One region of the Exiguobacterium sp. s143 genome, then DNA from elsewhere that is predicted to be linked to it. Evidence: riboswitches for the same ligand, from Rfam matches in the RefSeq annotation. Region 1 holds a riboswitch; the other holds the start of a gene.
What was found. A riboswitch is a leader RNA that binds a small molecule or an ion and turns the genes downstream of it on or off. The one in region 1 is predicted to bind thiamine pyrophosphate.

Region 1 (4,751 bases):
TTTATATATATAAGTTGGAAATGTGTTCGACTACTGAACCATAAAGTATCTATTTAATCATTAGAAGGAGGAAGTCATGAGACGATATAAGGAAATGATCATCGTAGGAAGCATTGCTGGCGTCACCTTACTCAGTTATTTTGGTTACGCTGCAAGCATTAAAGGATCGGATTATGAAGTCGAGAGTATACGAAAAGAAAATGCAGAAGCTCTTAAAAAAGTAAACATCGAGATTGAAAATGGAGACATCAAGCCTACTCAATACAATATCCAATTGGACGGTCAAATTCATAGTGAGTCGCAGAACTATATCACAGGGTTGTTCAATAGCTATGCTGCAGACTTCCCTGCTGATTTCTATCGCTTTCTTTCTAAGGAAGACGTATTTACTAGTGAAATGGGCTCGCGAACATACGGAATTGAAGTAAAGGCATCTCAGTTGAACTATCATTCTTATGACAGAAGTACACAGAAACAGTTTAAAAAGACGCTTTCTCATCGTTTAACGGTACCGGATCGTGAAATGGCTGACATCCGTGTCTTCCATCAAGACGGCATGAACGTATACGTCCAACGGGATGATCATGGAGCAAAGGAAAAATCGACGGTGTTATTACTCAATCTTGCAAAAGGAAAAGTAGAGACGCTTCAATCCAAGCAACTTAAGACTAATCAAGAACGTCATTATGTGGCAGTGAACGACTATGGAATTGTCTATCGTGAAATCGCATATGATGCAGAAGGGGTAGAAAAAGATAGCGCTTATTATCTAGATAACGGCAAAGGCATCAAACGAATCAAAGCACTTGATACGTATGCCTCTGAAGGAAACTTTAATGCTGATGAAAATAGCCAATCACTGATCGCTTACGGTACGTTTGATTCAGAAAAAAGTAAAAGCATCAAATGGAGTACCTATGACTTTAAGACGAATCAAGTCAAGCAACATAAAGTGGAAGGGCAGCATGCTTACCGCTTCAATGGCTCCTATACGATGATTGCGCAGGGAAAGCTATACCATATCGCTAATATCAATGATTCGGATTTCCAAGTCACAGTAGTCGATACGAAAAATGAATCGATTTCGTATCAAGGAATCATCAAAGATAAAAATGCTAAAAAGAATCGTTTGGTACAGGATGTCACTGTATCGGAGTAATCGTGATGGACTCATGATTCACCTCGTTTACTCGCTTCTTAGAATACTAGAAATGAAGAATCATTGACAGGGGTTTTCAAGACCACTACAGTAAAGATAACTTAAATAGAATCACTAGGGGTGTTAATAAACTGAGATGAGTAGCTACTCAAACCCTTTGAACCTGAACTAGGTCGTACTAGCGTAGGGAAGTGTAAACTCTGATGAACAAGCGGAGACGATGATATCGTTCTTTGCTATGTGATTATTTAGACGTGCGCAACTTTCCTTTTGGAGAGTTGCGTTTTTTGTTTACTACTTCGCTATTTAAGTTGCAAAAATGGATGAGGGAGTGGACAAGAATGAGCAGAACAGTATTAGTGACAGGAAGTAGTCGAGGACTTGGGGCGACGATTGCAAGGGTGTTAGTACAAAACGGATTTAAAGTGGTGATCAATTACTTTAAAAGCAAGGATGCGGCAGAACAACTTGTGAGCGAACTGGGAGTAGAGAATGCAATTGCCTTGTATGCAGATGTCACGAAGCGGGAAGATGTCGAGAGCATGATGCAATCCGCAACAGCACATTATGGTCAAATCGATGTTGTCGTGAATAATGCGTTAGTAGACTTCAAATTTGATCCGGTTGCGCAAAAATCGTTTATCGATTTAGAGTGGGAAGATTATCAAAATCAACTGGATGGAACACTTAAAGCAGCGTTTCACATCATTCAAAGTATTTTGCCACAATTTATAGAACGACATAGCGGTAGTATCATCAGCATTGGAACAAACCTCTATCAAAACCCAGTCGTTCCTTATCATGAATACACAACAGCAAAAGCAGGCTTAATAGGATTTACTCGCAATCTGGCCGCAGAACTAGGTCAATATGGCATAAACGTGAATCTCGTCTCCGGTGGATTGTTGAAAGTAACAGATGCGAGTGCTGTGACAACCGCTGAAGTATTCGACTTAATTGCCCAATCGACCCCATTGAAAAGAGTGACGAGTCCAGAAGAAGTAGCGCAAATGGTCGCCTTCCTGGCATCAGAAGCAGCATCTGGGATTACGGGTCAAAACGTAACGGTCGATGGTGGGTTAACGATGAATTGAAGCGGGCGTTTTAAAAGATTCTCAGCTTGTCAGAGAAGGGATTCGTGAACAGCAGATGACGAATAAAAATCAGTTAAATATCGGCGTTTTGTTATATGGATGTGGTCATCATCAAGCCGCATGGTTAATGCCTGATTCCGCGATTAAAGAGATCGGAGAGAGCCGCTATTATCAGCGTTTGGCTCAAATAGCGGAAGCTGGATGTTTGGATGCAGTATTTTTTGCGGACAATCAATCCTTTCCGGCTAATAATCCAACTGATTTACCTGCCTTTTGGTTGGACCCTTTAGTCAATTTAACGGCTATTTCTCAAGTGACCGACCATATCGGGTTAGTCTCCACGATATCGAGTACGTTCTCCAATCCATATACAGCAGCCAGGCAACTCCTAAGTCTCGAACATGTGACGAAGGGACGAGTAGGCTGGAACCTAGTGACGTCGATGACAGATTGGGAAGCGTTAAACCACGGGATGAAGACACTACCTCCGAGGAATGAACGGTACAACAAGGCGGAAGAATTTGCGAGTTTGATGGAAAAGCTATTTTTATCGTGGGACCAAGCGGCTTTTCTCGCAGATCGATCAACTAATCGATTGATTGTCCCTGAACGGATACAGGCTATCGATCATTCTGGAACCTATTTTAGGGTAAAAGGTCCTTTGTCTACGCCGCGTAGTCCCCAAGGAAAGCCAGTAGCGATGCAAGCGGGGGCTTCTGAACAAGGGATTGCCCTTGCAGCAAAACATGCGGACGCCGTGTATTCTGTGTCATGGAATTTTAGACAAGCGAAAGTGTTTCGTGAAAAACTGCAGAGACAAATTGAACAAACTAATTCACCAAATCGTAAGATTAAGATATACCCAGGCTTAGTGACCTATGTTGGAAAAACGCGAGAAGAGGCACTGGCAAAAAAAGCAGAACTTGATGAAAAATTACCGATTGAAAATGCGTTAAACCAATTGAGTTTCTTTTTGCAGCAGGACTGCTCCACATGGGATTTCGAAGCAAAAATTCCGATCTTACCATCAATTGAAGAATTTTCAGGTCCCATTGGACGCTATCAAACGATTTTAGAGATCATCGATGATTCAGATCCGACGCTAAAAGAACTGTTAGGCTATTTAGCAGCCGGAGGGGGACATCTGACATTGATTGGTACTCCGGAAGAAATTGTGGATCAGATGGAATTTTGGTTTAACGAGGGAGTGGCAGATGGCTTCAACTTGATGCCACCGTCACTACCGTCAAGTTTAGAAGATTTTGTAGACATGATTGTTCCTGAGTTACAAAGAAGAGGATTATTTAAAGACACCTACAAAGGAACGACACTTCGAGAACATCTAGGTTTAACAAAAGTCGAGTAACCTTTAAAACATATTATTTTGATAAAGAAAGTAGCGGTAAACTCTTCAACATACTAAAGCTTTATGTAGCATAGGCTGGTTTTAACATTTGTACAAACAAACCACTTTTAAGAACTTGCATTATTTCTGATTTAAAATGTGGATCATATTTGTAGAGGATCAACATCTGGTTACTTTTAGAGTACCTGTGTTGATCCTCTTTTTATTTAATTAAAAAAATGAATGAGATGACGCTATACAAAAGGCTATTCATAAAGTTGGCATAATTAATAAATCCATATCCGGTGACTCAACCCTTGTAAATTTAGACCTCTAAGACAATGAAAAGACATTCTCAAAGTAACCACTATTAATTTTATTGGATTCATCCTTGGTACACAATAATAGTTACCTTAAGGTTTCTATGAAACAAAAAAGTGCGTACTGTTATTTCGATTTAGAAAGAATAATACTAAATAGGCAAGTAAGACAAACACATAAGTGGAGGAGTAAATATGATTAAACATTTACAAGATACAATCGAGTTGAACAACGGACTAAAAATGCCCGGTATGGGTCTAGGCGTTTTTCAAGTGGCGAATGATGCTACTGCTGAAATGGTAAAAGAGGCTATTGAAGTGGGGTATCGAAGTATCGATACTGCCTCTATCTATGGCAACGAATCAGGTGTAGGGATGGGAATCAAACAAGCCCTCGCATCTACTGATTTACAGCGTGAAGATTTGTTCATTACATCAAAAGTGTGGAATGATGGACTAAATTATGATGAAACTAAGAGAGCTTATGAAGAGAGTCTAAACGAACTCGGACTAGATTATTTAGATCTTTACTTGATTCATTGGCCAGGGAAAGATAAATATACTGAATCTTGGAGAGCGCTCGAGGATCTATACATTGAAGGTAAAATTAAAGCCATCGGGGTATGTAACTTTAACACAGGACATTTAAAAGATTTATTGTCTTTTGCGCGGATTAAACCAGTCTTGAATCAAGTTGAATTTCATCCACGATTGCAACAAGAAAATCTTCGGGACTTTTGTGCAACGCACCATATTCAACTCGAAGCCTGGGCTCCTCTAATGCAAGGAGGACTTCTGAAGAATGAAACCCTCTCAAAAATAGCATCAAACCA
Region 2 (4,751 bases), on a different contig from region 1:
AGCGAGGAACGCGATTATTCCCATGACCGTCGTCAGCCAGAACGTGGCTTCGAAGCCAGCGTGTTGACCAATGAACGTTCCAATCGGGACACCGAGGACGTTCGCGAGTGTGAAACCACCGAAAATGAACGAGACGGCAACACCGCGCTTCGCGACAGGTACACCGTCACTTGCGACGACCATTGCGAGTGAGATCAAGACACCAGTCAGGATGGCTGTCAGAATGCGGGTTGCGAGCAATACTTCGTAACTTGGTGCAAAACTACTGGCAAGATTCAGTAAGACCCAGGCTAGTAAGAGACGTAGGATCAGGCGACGCCGTTCCAGATGACCGGTCATCGACATGACGATCGGCGTACCAATCGCAAAGGAGATGGCAAATGCCGAGACGAGCGTACCGGCTGTTGCGATCGTGATATCAAGGGCTGAGGAGATTTCAGCGAGGATCCCGACGATGACGAATTCGCTTGTTCCGAGAACGAATGTCAGGAGCGACAACGTAGCAATCAAGAGCCAATCGTGTCGACTTAAACGAGTAGTAGGTGACATGGATGATTCCTCAATTCTAGCGCTTACGCGCGAAACTATGAGTAACAGGATAGCATGAAACGATTTCGTCGGGTATCGCAAAGCGAGATTTCGGGAAAAGAACCATTATTCGAAATAGCGTGTGAATTTCCAGGCTTGCTGTTTTTTGCGTATACTACAGAAGAAGACTACTTATAAAGGAGTGGAAACGATGCAAGCGACAGTGACATGGAACAAACAGATGGGGTTTAGTGGACAGACGGAATCAGGGCATCATCTTGCGATGGACGCAGCACCCGAAAACGGTGGTGAAAACCAAGCACCACGACCGACCGAACTCTTGCTACATGCCGTTGCCGGCTGTACTGGAATTGATATCGTCTCGATTTTAGAGAAGATGCGCTTGACGATCACCTATTTCGAAATGGATATCGAAGGAGAACGGGCAGAGGATCATCCGCGGCGTTTTACGTCGATCTCGATTCATTACCGGCTTGAAGGTGATCTCCCGGAAGATAAGGTCCGTCGTGCCATCTCTTTATCAAAGGATAAATATTGTTCGGTCTCGCAATCCCTGAACGCTGAGATTTCCGTCTATTATTCGATTAATGGTGTGCGAAGCGAGGATCCTTTGTGAAGAAAACCGTACTGATCGGTTGTCTGTTGCTTGCAGGGTGTGCACAGGAGACGACGGAACCAACGAAACCATCACAACCGGAAACGAAGCATCCGACAGAAGAAAAGAAACCGAAGCCTGAGCCGACGAAAGAAGAACGACAACAAGCACGATTAAAGCAGCAACTTGAAGCGATGTCGACGTCAGAAAAGATCGATCAACTGCTCTACATCGGAGTCGCCGGCACGGAACTTTCAGCAGCTGACCGGAAACTGTTAAAGACGCATGCGATTGGTGGGGTCTTACTGCTCGGCGGAAACATCACGTCGGAAGAGCAACTCTTGACGTTCACGCGTGCGATTCAAGAGACGAACCAAAAACCGTATGCGTTCGTCGGGATTGATGAAGAAGGCGGACGCGTCAGCCGGGTACCGGATCAACGATTACGTCTACCGACGAGTCAACGGATGGCGCAAGGAGCAGATGAAGTGAAAATGGAAGACGTCGGACGTACGCTCGGACATTTGTCACGTTTTTATGGCTTCAACATGGACTTCGCGCCGGTCCTTGACGTCAACAGTAATCCGAACAATCCGATCATCGGCGACCGTGCGTTAAGTGCTGATCCGAATACCGTCGCGACGCTTGGTACGGCACTGATGCACGGGATGCAGGAGACGGGAACGATTCCGGTCGTCAAACATTTTCCCGGTCACGGCAATACGAGTGTCGATTCCCATGTCGGGCTACCGAAAGTGACGGCATCAAAGGAAGAATTGAAGCGGACGGAGCTGTTACCGTTCCAAGAAGCGATTCAAGAGGGCGCCGAGATGGTGATGGTCGCCCATATTCTCTATCCCGCGTATGACGATATGAATCCGTCCTCGCTCTCAAAGCCGATCTTGACTGACCTCTTGCGTCAACAACTCGGATTCAACGGTGTCATCATCACGGATGATCTCGTCATGGGGGCGATCACGAAACAATATGGTCTCGCAGAAGCGGCACGTCAGTCGCTCGTCAATGGAGCTGATATGGCGATGTTTTCAGAGGCAGGTGCTTACACAAAGGTCCATGCTGAAGTGATGCAAGCCGTCAAAGACAAAACGCTGACGCCGGAGATGCTCGATGCCAAAGTAATGCGCATCCTGAAGCTGAAGCAGACGTATGCCGACAGCCAAGAGCAACAGCGACCAACGAAATCGGAACTGATTCAGCAAGTGGAAGCGCTCAACTAGGACTAGCGAAGCAAAGCGACTCATGCTAGACTAATGGGGCAAGCCAATTAAACACGAAAAGACACTAGGGGAGTCTCCCAGCAGACTGAGACGGAAGTATCCGGACCCTTTGAACCTGATCTAGTTCGTACTAGCGGAGGGAAGTGGCTCGAAACCTTAGATATCCTTAGCGCTTCAGCGCATTTTCGGACCACTCCCTTCAACATCGGGAGTGGTCCTTTTTCGTATGGAAAGGAAGAACATGATGCGTCTACATCTGATTTCGACAGGATCCATCCATCCGATTGACGAAATAAAGACTTTTCAATCGCTTCAACCTTATACGGATCAGCTACATCTACGTGAACCGAACTTGTCAGCAGCAGAATTACTTGATCTGATTGACGCACTCCTTGCGCATGGTTATTCGCTTGATCAGTTAACCGTTCATGACCGGGTCGATGTCGCCCATGTCGCCGGCATCGGTGTGCAGTTGACGCGCCGTTCCTTGCGTGTCCGCGATGTGCGACGTCATTTTCCGGACCTCGTCATCGGGAAATCCGTTCATTCACTAGCAGAGGCACTAGCAGCAGAAGCGGAAGGAGCCGACCGACTGCTGTACGGTCATATTTATTCGACAGCGTCGAAGCCGAACATGCCACCACGAGGGATTGACGCCTTGAAGCAAGTCGTCACCTTCACGACGAAACCAGTCATTGCAATCGGCGGGATCACACCAGAACGCATGCCTGAAATCGCAGCGACCAGGGCAACCGGAATCGCTGTCTTATCGGGTATTCTCGGTCAATCGGATCCACTCGCCGCCGTCAAGCGTTACCAGGGGGTTCGCGTATGACGGATCACATCATCATCGGCGGCGGAGTCATCGGGTTGACGCTTGCTTACGGTCTCGCCTGTCAGAATGAATCCGTCGTCGTCTTAGAACGTGGAACATGCGGACAAGGGACAAGCCGAGCGGCTGCCGGGATGCTTGCGACGGACATCGAGCTGAGAGCAGAATTGCATGCACTTGCCGCGCGAAGTCGTCGTCTGTATCCACTGCTTGCACGTCGTCTCGAGCGAGAGACAGGCATCGATTGTGGGTACCGGGAACAACCGTTTTTGTTAAAACGTAAAGGACGCGAGCATCTGTTTCCAGCTGTCGGTCAAATCGATCCACGACGACTGACGACTGCATTGATGTATGCCTTACACGCACGTGGCATATCGATTGAAGAACAGGTAGATGTCACACGCATCGAAGAGAGCGATGACTTCATCAAGGTCGAGTCGAACGCGGGAACGTGGACCGGACGAACAGTGACGGTCGCTGCCGGACGCGGGTCGCAAGCCTTGCTCGATACAGCCGGCATTTCGATCGCGACATATGGGGTCAAAGGGGAATGTCTCGCCGTCCGTCTCGCGGGTCAGCCGTTACGCTCGATCCTGTTTGATGACGCCGTCTACCTCGTTCCGAAAGCAGACGGTCGGATTTTGATCGGTGCGACCGAACTGCCGCACGACGAGACGATCGGTGTCAGTGTCGCAGGGGTCACGTCATTGCTTCAAGCAGCAGAACGACTGTATCCACCGATTCGTGACGCGGTCATCGAAGAAGTCTGGTCCGGTATACGACCACAAACGGCGTCCGGCTTGCCATATATCGGAGTCGCCGATTCATCCCGTCGGATCTTCCTAGCGACGGGGCATCATCGGCATGGCATATTACTCGCACCGGCGACAGCGGAAGTCTTGGCAAATACATTACGGTTGATTCAGAAGGAGGAAGTCCGATGAACATTACGATTAACGGCAATGACCACACGATCGATCAGATTGAAACGATCGAGGACATGCTCACACAACTCGGCTTAGGGGAAAAGCTCGTCATCGTCGAACAGAATCGACAAATTATCGATCGCATGGCGTATGGTCAGACAGTCGTTCGGGACAATGACACATTTGAAATCGTTCATTTCGTAGGAGGAGGATAAACATGCTGAAAATTGGAGAAAAGACATTTGAATCACGGTTATTACTCGGAACAGGGAAATATACGGATGCTACGGTACAGCAAGAAGCAATCGATGCGTCCGCTTCACAAATTTTGACATTCGCCGTCCGTCGGCTCGATATTTTCGACAAACAACAAGCGAATTTCTTGGAGTCACTTGATTTAGCGAAGTACGATCTACTACCGAACACGGCCGGAGCGAAGACAGCGGAAGAAGCTGTCCGACTTGCGAAGCTTGCGCGGGCATCCGGTATGTGTGACATGGTCAAGGTTGAAGTGATTGGTTGCGATAAGACGTTACTACCTGATCCGATCGAGACGTTACGGGCTTCTGAAGAATTACTCAAAGAAGGTTTCATCGTCTTACCGTATACGT

Region 2: it holds a riboswitch for thiamine pyrophosphate, as region 1 does, so the genes downstream of both, KNQ03_RS10895 (thiamine phosphate synthase) here and KNQ03_RS15360 (3-oxoacyl-ACP reductase) in region 1, are expected to answer to the same signal.

Annotation. Positions count from the first base shown of each region.
Region 1 covers NZ_JACSMX010000006.1:27,940-32,690, forward strand. Annotated here, with positions in the region: gene KNQ03_RS15350 (hypothetical protein) at 1-57, shown strand, start outside; gene KNQ03_RS15355 (hypothetical protein) at 77-1,159, shown strand; TPP riboswitch at 1,266-1,366, shown strand; gene KNQ03_RS15360 (3-oxoacyl-ACP reductase) at 1,501-2,253, shown strand; gene KNQ03_RS15365 (LLM class flavin-dependent oxidoreductase) at 2,309-3,619, shown strand; gene KNQ03_RS15370 (aldo/keto reductase) at 4,114-4,751, shown strand, end outside.
Region 2 covers NZ_JACSMX010000002.1:519,954-524,704, forward strand. Annotated here, with positions in the region: gene KNQ03_RS10880 (MFS transporter) at 1-549, opposite strand, end outside; gene KNQ03_RS10885 (OsmC family protein) at 740-1,165, shown strand; gene nagZ (beta-N-acetylhexosaminidase) at 1,162-2,382, shown strand; TPP riboswitch at 2,439-2,541, shown strand; gene KNQ03_RS10895 (thiamine phosphate synthase) at 2,624-3,217, shown strand; gene KNQ03_RS10900 (FAD-dependent oxidoreductase) at 3,214-4,158, shown strand; gene thiS (sulfur carrier protein ThiS) at 4,155-4,355, shown strand; gene KNQ03_RS10910 (thiazole synthase) at 4,358-4,751, shown strand, end outside.